DNA from 4 places in the Pseudomonas izuensis genome. Region 3 is predicted to be linked to each of the others. Evidence: predicted binding sites of a transcription regulator. Region 3 holds the regulator's gene; each other region holds the start of a gene.
What was found. Region 3 encodes FliA, which starts transcription of late flagellar genes. Its sites were predicted from a motif close to CTAAAGTTTNNNNNNNNNNNGCCGNTAA; they were not measured.
Positions count from the first base shown of each region.

Region 1: the regulator FliA is predicted to act here: its motif matches at 1,977-2,004, upstream of LAB08_RS24820 (flagellar protein MotY).
Region 2: the regulator FliA is predicted to act here: its motif matches at 1,897-1,924, upstream of flgM (flagellar biosynthesis anti-sigma factor FlgM).
Region 4: the regulator FliA is predicted to act here: its motif matches at 1,835-1,862, upstream of LAB08_RS18940 (methyl-accepting chemotaxis protein).

Region 1 is NZ_AP017423.2:5,568,035-5,571,767, forward strand. It holds gene LAB08_RS24815 (argininosuccinate synthase) at 1-876, opposite strand, end outside; gene LAB08_RS24820 (flagellar protein MotY) at 1,006-1,911, opposite strand; gene pyrC (dihydroorotase) at 2,071-3,117, shown strand; gene rnt (ribonuclease T) at 3,114-3,733, shown strand, end outside.
Region 2 is NZ_AP017423.2:5,298,946-5,302,678, forward strand. It holds gene LAB08_RS23535 (chemotaxis protein CheV) at 4-936, opposite strand; gene flgA (flagellar basal body P-ring formation chaperone FlgA) at 1,020-1,781, shown strand; gene flgM (flagellar biosynthesis anti-sigma factor FlgM) at 1,961-2,287, shown strand; gene LAB08_RS23550 (flagella synthesis protein FlgN) at 2,336-2,803, shown strand; gene LAB08_RS23555 (flagellar brake protein) at 2,896-3,642, shown strand; gene LAB08_RS23560 (MFS transporter) at 3,707-3,733, opposite strand, start outside.
Region 3 is NZ_AP017423.2:5,161,957-5,165,689, reverse strand. It holds gene flhF (flagellar biosynthesis GTPase FlhF) at 1-760, shown strand, start outside; gene fleN (flagellar synthesis regulator FleN) at 877-1,707, shown strand; gene fliA (RNA polymerase sigma factor FliA) at 1,704-2,444, shown strand; gene LAB08_RS22905 (chemotaxis response regulator CheY) at 2,611-2,982, shown strand; gene LAB08_RS22900 (protein phosphatase CheZ) at 3,002-3,733, shown strand, end outside.
Region 4 is NZ_AP017423.2:4,308,295-4,312,027, reverse strand. It holds gene LAB08_RS18955 (hypothetical protein) at 1-67, shown strand, start outside; gene LAB08_RS18950 (glutathione S-transferase) at 325-936, opposite strand; gene LAB08_RS18945 (TraR/DksA family transcriptional regulator) at 1,301-1,705, shown strand; gene LAB08_RS18940 (methyl-accepting chemotaxis protein) at 1,895-3,517, shown strand.

The sequences.
Region 1 (3,733 bases), 410 kb from region 3:
TTCGATCGCACGGTGGGCGCGCAGCATGATGGTGCCGCCAGGTGTTTCGTAGCAGCCACGGGACTTCATGCCCACGTAACGGTTCTCGACGATGTCCAGACGACCGATACCGTGTTCGCCACCGATACGGTTCAGGGTCGCCAGCACGGTGGCCGGGGTCATTTCGACGCCGTCCAGTGCCACGATGTCGCCGTTGCGGTAGGTCAATTCCAGGTACTGCGGCTTGTCGGGAGCGTTCTCCGGGGAGACGGTCCAACGCCACATGTCTTCTTCGTGCTCGGTCCAGGTGTCTTCCAGCACGCCGCCTTCATAGGAAATATGCAGCAGGTTGGCATCCATCGAGTACGGGGATTTTTTCTTGCCGTGACGCTCGATCGGGATCGCGTGCTTTTCAGCGTAATCCATCAGCTTCTCACGGGACAGTAGGTCCCATTCGCGCCACGGAGCGATCACTTTCACACCGGGTTTCAAGGCGTAGGCGCCCAGTTCGAAACGAACCTGGTCGTTGCCCTTGCCGGTGGCGCCATGGGAAATGGCGTCAGCGCCGGTTTCGTTGGCGATTTCGATCAGGCGTTTGGCGATCAACGGACGAGCGATGGAAGTACCCAGCAGGTACTCGCCTTCATAAACGGTGTTGGCGCGAAACATCGGGAAAACGAAATCGCGCACGAATTCTTCGCGCAAGTCGTCGATGTAGATCTCTTTCACGCCCATGGCCTGAGCCTTGGCGCGTGCCGGTTCGACCTCTTCGCCCTGACCCAGGTCAGCGGTGAAGGTCACCACTTCACAGTTATAAGTATCCTGCAGCCACTTGAGGATCACCGAAGTGTCCAGGCCGCCGGAATACGCCAGAACAACCTTGTTTACGTCCGCCATGCCATCACTCCACGGGGTTCTACGGAAAGCCGTGAAGTCTACCGCTCATGCAGGATAATTTACAGTGGCGCGACAGCTTATGACGACGAAGCGACAGATTCTGTCGAGGGCGCGACGATGACCAACACGTCATGTCGTTGCCGAGGTACCCGGCTTCGTGGCTTGGGGAGCCACTTGCTCCGGTGGCGCACCTCGTTCCAGACGCACCGCAACCCGGCGGTTCTTCGAACGGTTGGCGTTGTTGGTATTGGGCGCCAGCGGGTAACGCTCGCCATGGAAGCGCATCGTGATCTGCGACTCCTGGATGCCGTTGGCCTTGAAGAACTCCATGACCGCCAGGGCCCTGCGGCGTGACAGATCGCGGTTGGTCAGGCGATTGCCGCTGTTGTCGGAATGTCCGTCGAGCTCGATGTGATTGACCGTCGGATCGGCCTTCATGTACTCAAGCATCACCTGCAGCCTGGCTTTCGCGGCAGCATCCAGTTCGATACCCCCGCCGGGGAAGCCGACTTCCGACTGTTTCACCTGATCGAAATTCTGCGGCAACAGCTTGGCTACGCACCCCTGATAGTCGGCAAACGCCTTGTTAAACCTGACCGGTAACAGGCGCACTTCCGATACCCGGCCATCGCCCGAGGAATGGCGGACCACCGGACTGCGCCCATCCATCAAGCCGCTGATCAAACGACCGGCCTGGGCCTGTGAGCTGTTGAACAACACGTTGCCGCTGCCGATTCTCACCGTGCCCAGATTGATATCGCCCCGTCCCGGCTGCCAAGGCGCGGCGGCGGCCAGCAAGGTGGCCGAACCTCCGCCCATCATGGCGTTGTAGGCATTCAGACGAAACGTCGCCTGTTCGCCTGCACGACGCACGAACTGCCCTGAGCCGAAGTCGGTGATCGGCTGGGTCAGGCGGCACTCGAACTTGTCGCCTTCGACCGTCCACTCAATGCTCTCCAGACGGGTCTGGAAAGTGAGCGCCATTGCAGGAAGGCTGGCAAACACACTGAGCAAGGCTAAATAACGCTGGCGCACGGGAGGCTCCACTGGCTTCTACAACAAAAAGACCGACACACAGATGTTTACGGCATACCTGTTGGATATCGGAAGCTTGCCGCAAAACTTGATAGCGAGTGCCTGCAAGAGTCTTTTCCGGTAGCATTCCCCTCAGTTTGACCCGCCTGGAATCCCCTCATGTCCGACCGCCTGACCCTGCTGCGTCCCGACGACTGGCATATACATCTTCGCGATGGTGCTGTGTTGACCAATACCGTCGCGGATGTTGCGCGCACCTTTGGTCGCGCCATCATCATGCCCAACCTGGTACCTCCGGTCCGCAATGCGGCTGAGGCCGACGGCTATCGCCAGCGGATCCTCGCTGCCCGCCCGGCCGGCAGCCAGTTCGAACCGCTGATGGTCCTGTACCTGACCGACCGCACCCAGCCTGAAGAAATTCGCGAGGCCAAGGCCAGCGGTTTCATTCACGCCGCCAAGCTGTACCCGGCCGGCGCGACCACCAACTCGGATTCTGGCGTCACCAGCATCGACAAGATCTTCCCTGCCCTGGAAGCCATGGCCGAAGTCGGAATGCCCTTGTTGATCCACGGTGAAGTCACCCGCGGCGATGTCGACGTGTTCGACCGCGAAAAAATCTTCATTGATGAGCACATGCGTCGCGTGGTCGAGCGCTTCCCGACCCTCAAAGTGGTGTTCGAACACATCACCACCGCTGACGCCGTGCAGTTCGTCAATTCGGCCTCGGCCAACGTTGGCGCAACCATCACCGCGCATCACCTGCTGTACAACCGCAACCACATGCTGGTGGGCGGGATTCGGCCGCACTTCTATTGCCTGCCGATTCTCAAGCGCAACACGCACCAGGAGGCCCTGCTCGATGCCGCTACAAGCGGCAGTGAAAAGTTCTTCCTCGGCACGGACTCGGCACCCCACGCCCAGCACGCCAAGGAAGCCGCTTGCGGCTGTGCCGGCTGCTACACCGCTTTTGCTGCGATCGAGATGTATGCCGAAGCCTTTGAACAGCGCAATGCGCTGGACAAGCTCGAAGCCTTCGCCAGCCTTAACGGGCCTCGGTTCTATGGCCTGCCGGCCAACACCGATCGCATCACCCTGGTCCGCGAAGAGTGGACCGCCCCAAGCAGCCTGCCGTTTGGCGAGCTGACCGTTATCCCGCTGCGCGCCGGTGAAAAACTGCGCTGGCGCCTGCTGGAGGAACACGCGTGAGTGAAGACCATTTCGACGACGAACAGGAAGGTCAAGGCGGCGGAGGCGGTTCCCGTCATCCAATGGCCGCCCGATTCCGTGGTTACCTGCCCGTTGTCGTCGACGTAGAAACCGGTGGCTTCAACTCGGCCACCGACGCCTTGCTGGAAATCGCCGCGACCACTATCGCCATGGATGAAAAGGGATTTGTTTACCCTGATCACACCTACTTCTTCCGGGTCGAGCCTTTCGAAGGCGCCAACGTCGAAGCGGCAGCCCTGGAGTTCACCGGGATCAAGCTCGATCACCCGCTGCGCATGGCCGTGAGTGAAGAGTCGGCCCTGAACGATATCTTCCGTGGCGTACGCAAGGCGCTCAAGGCCAATGGTTGCAAACGTGCGATTCTGGTCGGTCACAACAGCAGTTTCGACCTGGGCTTCCTGAACGCCGCCGTTGCGCGCCTGGACATGAAGCGCAATCCGTTCCACCCGTTCTCCAGCTTCGACACGGCCACCCTCGCCGGCCTGGCCTATGGCCAAACGGTGCTGGCCAAAGCCTGTCAGGCCGCCGATATCGATTTCGATGGTCGCGAGGCCCACTCGGCTCGTTACGACACCGAGAAGACCGCCGAGCTGTT
Region 2 (3,733 bases), 140 kb from region 3:
CCCCTAGCTGATATCTGCTGCTTTGATCCGGTCGACTACCCGGGATGCCAGGTCATCAGGACGGAATTTGGCCAGGAAGTCATCGGCACCGACTTTCTTGACCATCGCCTGATTGAACACGCCCGACAACGAAGTATGCAGGATGATATGAAGCTTTTGCATGCGAGGGTCGTTGCGGATCTCCGCCGTCAGGGTGTACCCGTCCATCTCCGGCATCTCGATGTCGGAGATCATCATCAGGAACTCTTCTTCCGGCTTCTTGCCCTCGTCGACCAGTTTGCGCAGGTAATCCAGCGCTTGCCGGCCATCGTTCAACGCCACCACTTCGACACCGACTGTTTGCAGACAACGCGTGACCTGCTTGCGCGCCACCGACGAATCGTCGACCGTCAGCACGCGCAACGAAAGCGCCTTGTGCTGTGTTTCGACATCCACCACGCCGACGGAAATCGCTTCCGGTGTCGGCGCCACTTCCGCCAGCACCTTCTCGACGTCGATGATTTCGACCAACTGATTGTCGACCCGCGTCACCGCCGTCAGGTAGTGATCGCGACCGGTCCCCTTGGGTGGCGGATGAATCTCCTCCCAGTTCATGTTGACGATGCGCTCCACCGAGCGCACCAGGAACCCTTGGGTCTTGGTGTTGTACTCCGTAATGATCACGAAGGGATTGTTCTTGTCCTTCAAAGCACCGGAGCCGGTCGCCATTGCCAGATCAAGGATCGGAATGGTCGCCCCCCGAATGTTCGCCACGCCGCACACGACAGGACTGGACTTGGGCATCAGCGTCAGTTTGGGGCATTGCAACACCTCCCGAACCTTGAATACGTTGATCCCGTACAGCTGTTGGCCGTCGAGACGGAACAACAACAGCTCAAGGCGATTCTGCCCCACCAGTTGCGTGCGCTGGTTCACCGAATCCATTACACCAGCCATGCCCAGACTCCTACACCAACGCCAAGTGTTGTTGCGACGCACCTTCATCACTAAACGGCACGGCGCTTGCTTTTTTAATCGTTATGAACACAGAACCGACATTTTTTCGACGCCTGACCACACCCTGCCGCAAATTGCTCGGCGTGTTAGCGGCTGTTTGCCTGTTCAACGCTGGCAGCCCTGCCCTTGCTGACGCGGTTACCTTGCCTGACATGCTTATCGGCGTCACTCAGGGCTTTCTTGAATTCACCGTAGAAGACTATCTGGCCACCAGTCAAACGGAAGGTCGTTACGAAATTCAGGTCAACCAACTCGACCCGCGCCTACGCATGCCGATGTGCGACAAGGAATTGACAGCCTCGCTGGAGAGTCCGGCCAAGCCGTTGGGGCGGGTCACGGTCAAGGTGCGTTGCGAGGGCGCTTCCCCTTGGACAGTCTTCGTACCTGCTCAAGTCCGCCTGTTTCGCGATGTCGTGACCACCACCCGCCCCTTGCGGCGCGCCGGCATTGTCGAGCCTGGAGATGTCATTTTGCGCGAGCGGGACATCAGCGCGATCAACCAGGGTTACCTGACCTCCATGGACCAGGCAGTCGGGCAACGGCTTACCCGACCAATGGTCGCCGACCAGGTCATCACACTGGTGCACCTCGAACAGGCGGAAGTCATTCGCAAGGGTGATCAAGTGGTCATTACCGCCCGCAGTGGCACGCTCAGCGTGCGCATGCCTGGCGAAGCACTGTCCAACGGCGGTATGAGCGAACAGATCCGGGTGAAAAACCTCAACTCCCAACGCGTTATCAAGGCGCAGGTCACCGCGCCGGGCCAGGTGGAGGTTTCAATGTAAGCGGCCATGCTGGGCTCTTTGTTCGTGAAGATGTGGCGCTGGCCATGGCTGTTCCCTAAACTGTGCTCCATGCAGGGCAAGCGCTGGCGCGCGCGAGCTCTATTGATAATTGGGCCTAAAGTTTTACGGGGAATGGCCGAAAACATGGCAAGCGTCCAAATTCCCAGAGGTTTTTTATCATGGTCATCGATTTCAGCCGTTTGAACAGCTCCTCGTCACTGACGGGCAGTACTCGTACCAGCGCTGCCAAGGACACTGCCGATACCGGCAAATCCGCGCCGCTGAATACCCAGGCCGAGCAGGCCGGTACGGCTACAGTCGGGGAATCGGTACATCTCAGCAATGAGGCTCAACAGTTGCAGAAGGTCACTGATACGCTGCGCGATCAGCCTGCCGTCGACAAAGCCCGTGTGGCCGAGTTGAAAGCAGCGATTGCCGATGGCAGCTATAAAGTCGACAGCAACCGTGTAGCCAGCAAACTGCTCAACTTCGAAGCCCAGCGCTAGGCCACGGCCCGCGCCAGGCTTTTGGACGCTTAAAACCCAAGGCCAGCCATGCACGACACCAATTTGCTGCAACTGATCACCGACGATTTTGCTCCAGCGCAACAACTGCTGGAATTACTGCGTACTGAATCCCTCGCCTTGCATGGTCGCGACATGTACCTGCTTGAGGAGATCCTGGCGCAAAAGCAGGCCTTGATCATTTTGCTTGAGCAGCATGGCCGCAAGCGCAGCGAAATCCTCGCCAGCCTCAACCTGCCCACCAATCGTAGCGGTCTGGAGCAACTGGCCAGCCAGTCGAGCGTCGGCCCGGCGCTGCTGGCGCAAAGCGATGTGCTGACCGACCTGTTGGCCCAATGCCAAGCCATCAATGTCAACAACGGCCAGTCGATACTGGTGCAGCAGGCCGCCACGGCCAATCAGCTGAAGATCCTTACCGGCGGTGAACCTCCAGCGCTGTATGACGCCAGCGGATCATTTTCCAAGCTTGTGAAACCGCGCACGCTCAGTCAGGCTTGAGCCTGTCGATGAGCACGCTCTATCAAGACGCGAAACATGCTGGCAAAATGCTGGCCAGCCGTAGTCAAAATTTGTCTGGAGATTGATTAACCGTGTCCAATGCCTTAAATGCGGACGATGCTCCGCAGCCACCCAAGGTGCTCAGCACGCCCCTGGAAATCTCCGGCAACCTTCGCCAGCTGCAAGAAAGCCATGACCCGCTGATCATCACGTTCCATGAGCGCAGCCAGCGCTTCCAGAGCTATCTGGTGGACGTCGACCGTGATCGCAACATGATCGCTCTGGACGAAATGATTCCCCGCGATGGCGAGCGCTACCTGCTGGCTGGCGAGCCGTTCAAGGTCGAAGGCTTCCATGAGGGTGTGCGCATTGCCTGGGAAAGCAATGGCCCGTTATCCATCGACGAATCCGGTGGCAGTCGTTGCTACCGTGGCACGCTGCCCGACGAAGTGGTCTATCACCAGCGCCGCAATGCGTTCCGTGCAGCGCTGAAGCTGGCGCAACTGGTCGACGTCGACCTGGATGGCGAGAAACTCAAGGCACCGATCAGCGGCAAGTTACTGGACATCTCGGCCACCGGTTGCAAATTGCGCTTCGCCGGCGACATCACCGGCAACCTGCAGCTGGGCCAGGTCTATGATCGTTTCATGGCTGCCCTGCCCTTCGGCAAGATGACCGCGCCGGTCGAACTGCGCTACCTGCACTTCGAAGAAAGAATCTCCACCACCTTCGCCGGTGTACGCTTCCATAACATGAGCGGCCTGGTGCAGCGGCAGGTCGAGCGGTTCGTCTATCAGCTGCAACGCGAAGCACGGCGCTTCGACAAAGACGACTTCTGATATAACGCGCCAACAAAAACGGGCAGCCCCTTTGCGGTGACTGCCCGTTTTTTATGCCTGAGTGTTATGGCCTGGCCTCGGTGAAACTTTG
Region 3 (3,733 bases):
CACCGACATCGAAGAGCCCCGCCAGGCCTGGCGCATGTTGCTGGCACACCTGGCACGGATGATCGCCACACCGGAAGTCGAACCGCTCGAAGAGGGCGGTGTGATTGCCATGGTCGGCCCTGCCGGCATGGGCAAGACCACCACCCTGGCCAAGCTGGCTGCCCGTTACGTGCTTAAATACGGCGCACAGAACATCGCGCTGGTGAGCATGGACAGCTATCGTATTGGTGCCCAGGAGCAACTCAAGACCCTGGGCCGGATTCTCAATGTATCGGTGACCCACGTCGATCCGGGGCAATCGCTGGTGCAGGCACTGGATCCACTGCTGCGCAAGCGCGTCGTGCTGATCGATACCGCCGGCCTGCAAGCCAGCGATCCGGCCCTGCGCATGCAGCTTGAAAGCCTGGCCGGGCGTGGCATCAAGTCAAAAAATTACCTGGTCCTGGCAACCACCAGCCAGAAACAGGTTCTAACCGCCGCTTATCACAGTTACAAGCGTTGCGGGCTCGCTGGCTGCATCCTGACTAAACTGGATGAAACGGCGAGTCTGGGCGAGGTGTTGAGCCTGGCCATCAGCCATGAATTGCCGGTGGCCTACCTGACCGACGGCCCGCGGATCCCGGATGATTTGCATCTGCCGCGTCGTCATCAACTGGTCAGTCGGGCCGTTAGCGTGCAAATGCAGGAAGAGCCCAGCGAAGAAGCCATGGCTGACATGTTCGCTGATATCTACCACAGCCCGACCAAACAGGTAGGCTGAGGTGAAAATGAATAGTTTTTGTACCTACATCGATGGTCTGCCATGCATTGTTCCATTTGCGAACGCGCAGCCAGTAATGTGGCCTCCGTCTATGCAAGACAAGGTAAAGAAATAACATGGGCAGCATGCATCCCGTACAGGTGATCGCGGTGACCGGCGGCAAAGGTGGCGTCGGGAAAACTAACGTGTCAGTGAACTTGTCCCTGGCTTTGGCTGAGCTTGGCCGGCGCGTCATGCTGCTGGACGCCGACCTGGGGCTGGCGAACGTCGACGTTCTGCTGGGCCTGACACCCAAACGTACCCTGGCCGACGTGATCGAAGGCCGCTGCGAGCTGCGCGACGTGCTGTTGCAGGGGCCTGGCGGCATCCGCATCGTGCCGGCCGCGTCCGGCACCCAGAGCATGGTTCATTTGAGCCCGGCGCAGCATGCCGGCCTGATCCAGGCGTTCAGCGACATCGGCGACAACCTCGACGTGCTGGTGATCGACACCGCTGCGGGTATTGGTGACTCGGTAGTCAGCTTTGTGCGCGCGGCACAGGAAGTATTGCTGGTGGTCTGCGACGAACCGACTTCGATCACCGACGCCTACGCCTTGATCAAATTGCTCAACCGCGATTACGGCATGAACCGCTTCCGCGTCCTGGCGAACATGGCGCAGAGCCCGCAGGAAGGTCGCAACCTGTTTGCCAAGTTGACCAAGGTCACGGACCGCTTCCTCGACGTCGCCCTGCAATACGTCGGCGCCGTGCCTTACGACGAAAGCGTACGCAAGGCCGTGCAGAAACAACGTGCCGTCTACGAAGCCTTTCCGCGTTCCAAGTGCTCGCTGGCCTTCAAGGCAATCGCACAAAAGGTCGATACCTGGCCGCTGCCGGCCAACCCGCGCGGGCACCTGGAGTTTTTCGTCGAGCGCCTCGTGCAACAGACGGCAGGACCGGTGCTATGACAGCCAGCGGTTACAACCTCTACAAGAAGTCGGCGCGTGACGCGCAGTACGAGCTGATCGAGCGTTACGCGCCACTGGTCAAACGCATTGCCTACCACTTGCTGGCGCGCCTGCCGGCCAGCGTCCAGGTCGAAGACCTGATCCAGGCCGGGATGATCGGCCTGCTTGAAGTGTCGACCAAATACGACGCCAGCAAAGGCGCGAGTTTCGAAACGTACGCGGGCATCCGTATCCGCGGCGCCATGCTCGACGAAGTGCGCAAGGGGGACTGGGCGCCACGTTCGGTCCACCGCAATACCCGCATGGTCAGCGACGCCATTCGCTCGATTGAAGCTAAAACCGGCCGTGACGCTAAAGATCACGAAGTTGCGGCCGAACTCCAATTGAGTCTCGACGATTATTACGGGATTTTGAACGACACCCTGGGCAGCCGGTTATTCAGTTTCGACGATCTGTTGCAGGACGGCGAACACGAAGGGCTGCACGAGGATGGCGCGAGTGCTCATCTCGAACCGTCACGCGATCTGGAAGATGAACGCTTCCAGGCGGCGCTGGCGGACGCGATTGCCAATTTGCCGGAGCGTGAGCGACTGGTGTTGGCGCTGTACTACGACGAAGAGTTGAACCTCAAGGAAATCGGTGAGGTCCTGGGGGTCAGCGAATCTCGGGTCAGCCAGTTACACAGCCAGTGCGCGGCCCGTTTGCGGGGGCGTTTGGGAGAGTGGCGAGCGCGCTGAAGGCAGTGTGGGGGCACTGCGACGTGGCTGGTGGGGTGATGAACCGCGCCGGTCTCGATCCGCTGTACTCCAGACAGTCATCGAGTGCTTTGCCAGATTGATTGAAATGGCGCGTCCAGGTGCTGGGCGCGTTTTAGTCTGCTTGGAGGTCGAATTGGACAAGAACATGAAAATCCTCATCGTTGATGACTTCTCAACGATGCGGCGGATCATAAAAAACCTGTTGCGTGACCTGGGGTTCACCAACACGGTCGAGGCCGACGATGGCACTACCGCCATTCCGGTACTCAACAGCGGGAGCATCGACTTTCTGGTAACGGACTGGAACATGCCTGGCATGACCGGTATCGATCTGCTGCGCCACGTGCGTGCCGATGAAAAGCTCAAGCACCTGCCGGTGCTGATGGTGACCGCTGAAGCCAAGCGCGAGCAGATCATCGAAGCGGCCCAGGCCGGTGTAAACGGCTATGTGGTCAAACCCTTCACGGCCCAGGCGTTGAAAGAAAAAATCGAGAAGATTTTCGAACGCATCGGTTGAACTGCGCCACGGGGGAGCTATGGGGCATAACGAATCTTCGCAGGGCGATTTTGAATCGACCTTGAAAAAACACGCCGTCGAACTGGTCGCGAGCCTTGAAAAAGGCAGGTTCGGCGATGCTGTGCAATTGATCCATGAGCTCAACCAGACCCGTGACCGCGGCCTGTATCAGGAAGTGGGCAAGCTCACCCGCGAGTTGCACAGTGCGATCGTCAATTTCCAGATCGACCCGCACATGCCGCAAGCCGAGGAAGTGTCACAGATCACCGATGCCACCGAGCGTCTGGGGTATGTGGTCAAGCTGACCGAGGCCGCGGCCAACCGCACCATGGACCTGGTGGAAAACGCCACGCCGCTGGTCAGTCGCCTGAGCGAAGAAGCCCAGGCCCTGAGCACCGACTGGGGACGGTTCATGCGTCGCGAAGTCGGGGCTGAAGAGTTCCGCGAACTGGCGCGCCGGGTCGACGGCTTCCTGACACGCAGCGCCGAGGACGGCCGCGCGGTGTCGAGCAATCTCAATGACATCCTGCTTGCCCAGGATTACCAGGACCTCACAGGTCAAGTGATCAAGCGTGTGACCCAACTGGTCACCGAAGTTGAAAGCAACCTGCTCAAGCTCGTACTCATGGCCAGCCAGGTGGACCGCTTTGCGGGCATCGAACATGACCGTGATGCGATGCTTGCCGAAAAAGATCCACAAAAACATCTCTCTCAGGGTGAAGGTCCGCAGATTCATGCCGATAAAAGAGAA
Region 4 (3,733 bases), 850 kb from region 3:
TCGTCGTCGGGATGCCGTGGTGTATCTGGAAACCGACACTTATGTGACCACTGCACCTGTTCGCTAAACCAGGAGAATTATCATGCGTTCATTACTGCTGTTCTTTCTCGGCGTGCCGATCCCGATCATTATTTTGATTGCGTTGTTCATGCACTGATAGATAGTTGCGCCGCTTCCGCCTTTTGGTAGAAGCGGCCTTTTAGCCTCTGGGACTGATAGTGCCTGTTGATCCATTCGCGAGCAGGCTCGCTCCCACAGGAGAATGCGATCAACTGTGGGAGCGAGCCTGCTCGCGAAGAGGTCAGATCTGACGAAGCAAATCTGTCAGTCAATCGGCGTATCGATAAACACCTCAAGCCCCTCGGCATAGTCAGTGAACGCAGCGATCCTCGGGAATTGCTCAATCGGCACCTGATCCGGCAACACATAATGGGTAAAGCTCCACGCCACCGCGAGGGTGATGCCAGCCTGGTCAATCGAGCCATCCGTTTTCAACGGTTGCTTTTCCAGTTCCCGCTCCAGCGCCTTATAGGCTGCCGCGAGTTGCCCCTCGACTCGCTCGACCCACGGCTTATATTGAATTTCCGCTGGCCGCAGGTTGCGCTCGTAATATAGCTGCACCGACTTTTCGCTCGCCGCCAGCGCCAGTCCGATCAGGCGCAGCGAGCGCAGGCGCTGTTCGATGCCCGTGGGCATCAAGCTGCGGTCAGGGCTGGCCAGGGTTTCCAGGTAGTCGATGATCAGGGTGGAGTCCATCAATACTTCACCATCATTCAGCACCAGGGTCGGTGCCTTGACCACCGGGTTGATTTGCTGGAACTGCTCGAAGGTCCTGAACACCGAGACCGATTCGTGCGCAAGATCGATGCCCAGTCGCTTGGCAGAGATGGCCACGCGCCGCACAAAGGGAGAATCCAGCATGCCGATCAGCTTCATTTAACCGCTCCTTGATATGGCCATTTCGGGAGGAACAACCTTAGCCAAGCCTGCGCGACCTGCAAGCGGGGGCCCTGCCGCGCAGCCGTTTGTCTTCTATATACCTCCCCTGAATGGAATTTCTTGCTATAAACGCACTCCGATATCCGCCTGGATGCCTGTCATAGAGCATTTTCGAGGCCTTGTCGGACAAATTCGCTGTCTTTTCAGTTGCTGAGGCCTCAAGTCGGCCTTAGACTGCCGCCCCTCGTAAATTGAGTGCCGGGTGGCGCTTGGAACAAATGGCGCCTTTCCGATGGCCTGCCCAGGTCCGCCGGAACGCTCCCTTATTCGCCTTAATGCACGTTTTTTTATAGAGATATCAATGACAAAGGACAAGTTGCTGGCCATGCCGGCGGATGACTACATGAATGCCGAGCAACATGCTTTTTTCTCCGAGCTGTTGCAGAACATGAAAGTCGAAACCCATGAGCGCATCGAACAGAACCGCATCGCCATCGAGAGCCTGGACACCCCGGCCGATCCGGCTGACGCGGCGTCCGTGGAAGAAGAGCGCACCTGGCTGGTGAACGCGATCGATCGCGATCAGCGCATGCTGCCTCAGTTGGAACAAGCTTTGGAGCGTATTAAAGAAGACAGCTTCGGCTGGTGCGACGACAGTGGCGAGCCTATCGGCCTCAAGCGCCTGCTGATCAGCCCGACCACCAAGTACTGCATCGAAGCTCAGGAACGTCACGAACAGATCGACAAGCACCAGCGTCAGGCCTGATTCGGCGTCGCCCCCATCGCGGGCAAGCCCACTCCCACAGGATCATCGTGAACCCTGTGGGAGCAGGCTTGCCCGCGATGCTTTTTGTCGTCCGCGAAATTTTCTGTTGATTTGCCGCAACACCCGCGACTAAAGGCTTATGGATAATGGCCTTTTGGTGGCGTTCAATGCGAAAACAACAATTAGAAGATGTTTGGGGTGATTACGATGACGAGAGACGGCTCTGCGGTTGCAGCGGTGCCTGCGCCAATACGTTTGCCGAAAAACCGCTGGCTGACACCGACGTTGCAGAGCATCGCCCTGATGCTGTTGCTATGTGGCATGACGCTCGGGGGCTGGCCGCTGTATGTTGGCCTGCCACTGGCTGTGCTGATTGTCTGGCTGCCGCGCCTGCGGTCACGCGCAGCCCCTGAAGCCGCGCCTGCCGATACGGCCGACACCATCGGCGCGTTGACCCGCGATCTTTCCTTCACCACCAGTCATAACGCACTGTCCGCCGCCGGCGTGGCCTTTTCGGTCAAGCAACTGGCGGACAAACTGCAATCGCAACTCGGCGCCGCAGCACAAATCGTCAGCAATGCCGAAGTGATGATCGCCACCGAACGGGCCACTTCGACCCTGAGTCGCGAGGCGCTTGGCGCCGCGAGTGAGGCGCACCAGAGTGGCGCGGCCGGGCGAAGCGAGTTGATCGAGTCGATTGCGCGGATGCACCGACTCAGCGAGCGGGCCAATAGCAGCCGTGAATTGATCGAAGCCCTGAGCCTGCGCAGTGACGACATCCAGCGCGTAACCCTGGTCATCCAGTCCATCGCCAGCCAGACCAACCTGTTGGCCTTGAACGCTGCAATCGAAGCGGCGCGGGCTGGAGAACACGGTCGTGGCTTTGCGGTGGTGGCCGACGAGGTGCGCGGTCTCGCCGCGCGCACGGCGACCGCGACCGGCGAAGTCGGCGAGATGGTGGCCGATATCCAGCAACGCACGGCACAAGTGGTGGAGCAGATCCGCCAGCTGTCCAGTGACCTCGACATCGGTGTCGAGCAGGTCGAGCACACCGGGCAGCACCTGGAAAACATCGCCCGCCTGGCAGCCAGCGTCGAAGGCCAGGTCGGGGAAATTGCCCGCGGTGCCGAAACCAATCGCGAACAACTCGATAGCCTGTTTCACGCCATCGAGCAGATGCGCAGTGACCTGGCCATCAGCGATCAACAGACCCGGCGCCTGGCCGAGGCCGCGGTACAGATGGAAGGCCAGGCCGAAACCATCAGCGAACGCCTGGCCGAGGTTGGGTTGGACGAGTATCACCAGCGAATCTATGACCTGGCCCGGGAAGGCGCGAGTCAGATCGCGGCGCGTTTCGAAGCGGACATCGAGGCCGGTCGCGTCAGCCTCGATGACCTGTTCGACCGCAATTACCAGGCGATTGCCGGCACCAGCCCGGCCAAGTACCAGACGCGCTTCGATCGCTACACCGATCAGGTATTGCCGGCGATCCAGGAACCGCTGTTGCCGCGCCATGAAGGCCTGGTGTTCGCGATTGCCTGTACCCAGCAGGGTTATGTGCCGACTCACAACGCAGTCTTTAGCCAGCCGCTGACCGGTGACGTTCAGGTCGATACCTTGCACAACCGCACCAAACGCAAGTTTGCCGACCGCACCGGGATTCGCTGTGGCAGTCATCAGCAGGCGGTGTTGTTGCAGACCTACACGCGTGACACTGGGGAGCTGATGCATGACCTGTCGGTGCCAATTGTGGTCAGGGGGCGGCATTGGGGTGGGTTGCGGTTGGGGTATAAACCGCAGAAGCCTCGCTAGTAGTGGGTTTGGATTTGGGGTGGTGTACATATCCGTTACTTTGGTAACGGCTGCGCCGGGCGGCGTTCCGTTTTTCCAAGTGACTCGCTGTAAAAGCGAAACCGTCAGTCGCCGTTACCGCAGAAACGGATATGCACACCCAATCTTTCCAATCCAGAAACCGCAGATTGTTACAACTTCGGCAACGAAGCTCTACAAAGTCGTTATTGTTTGCGC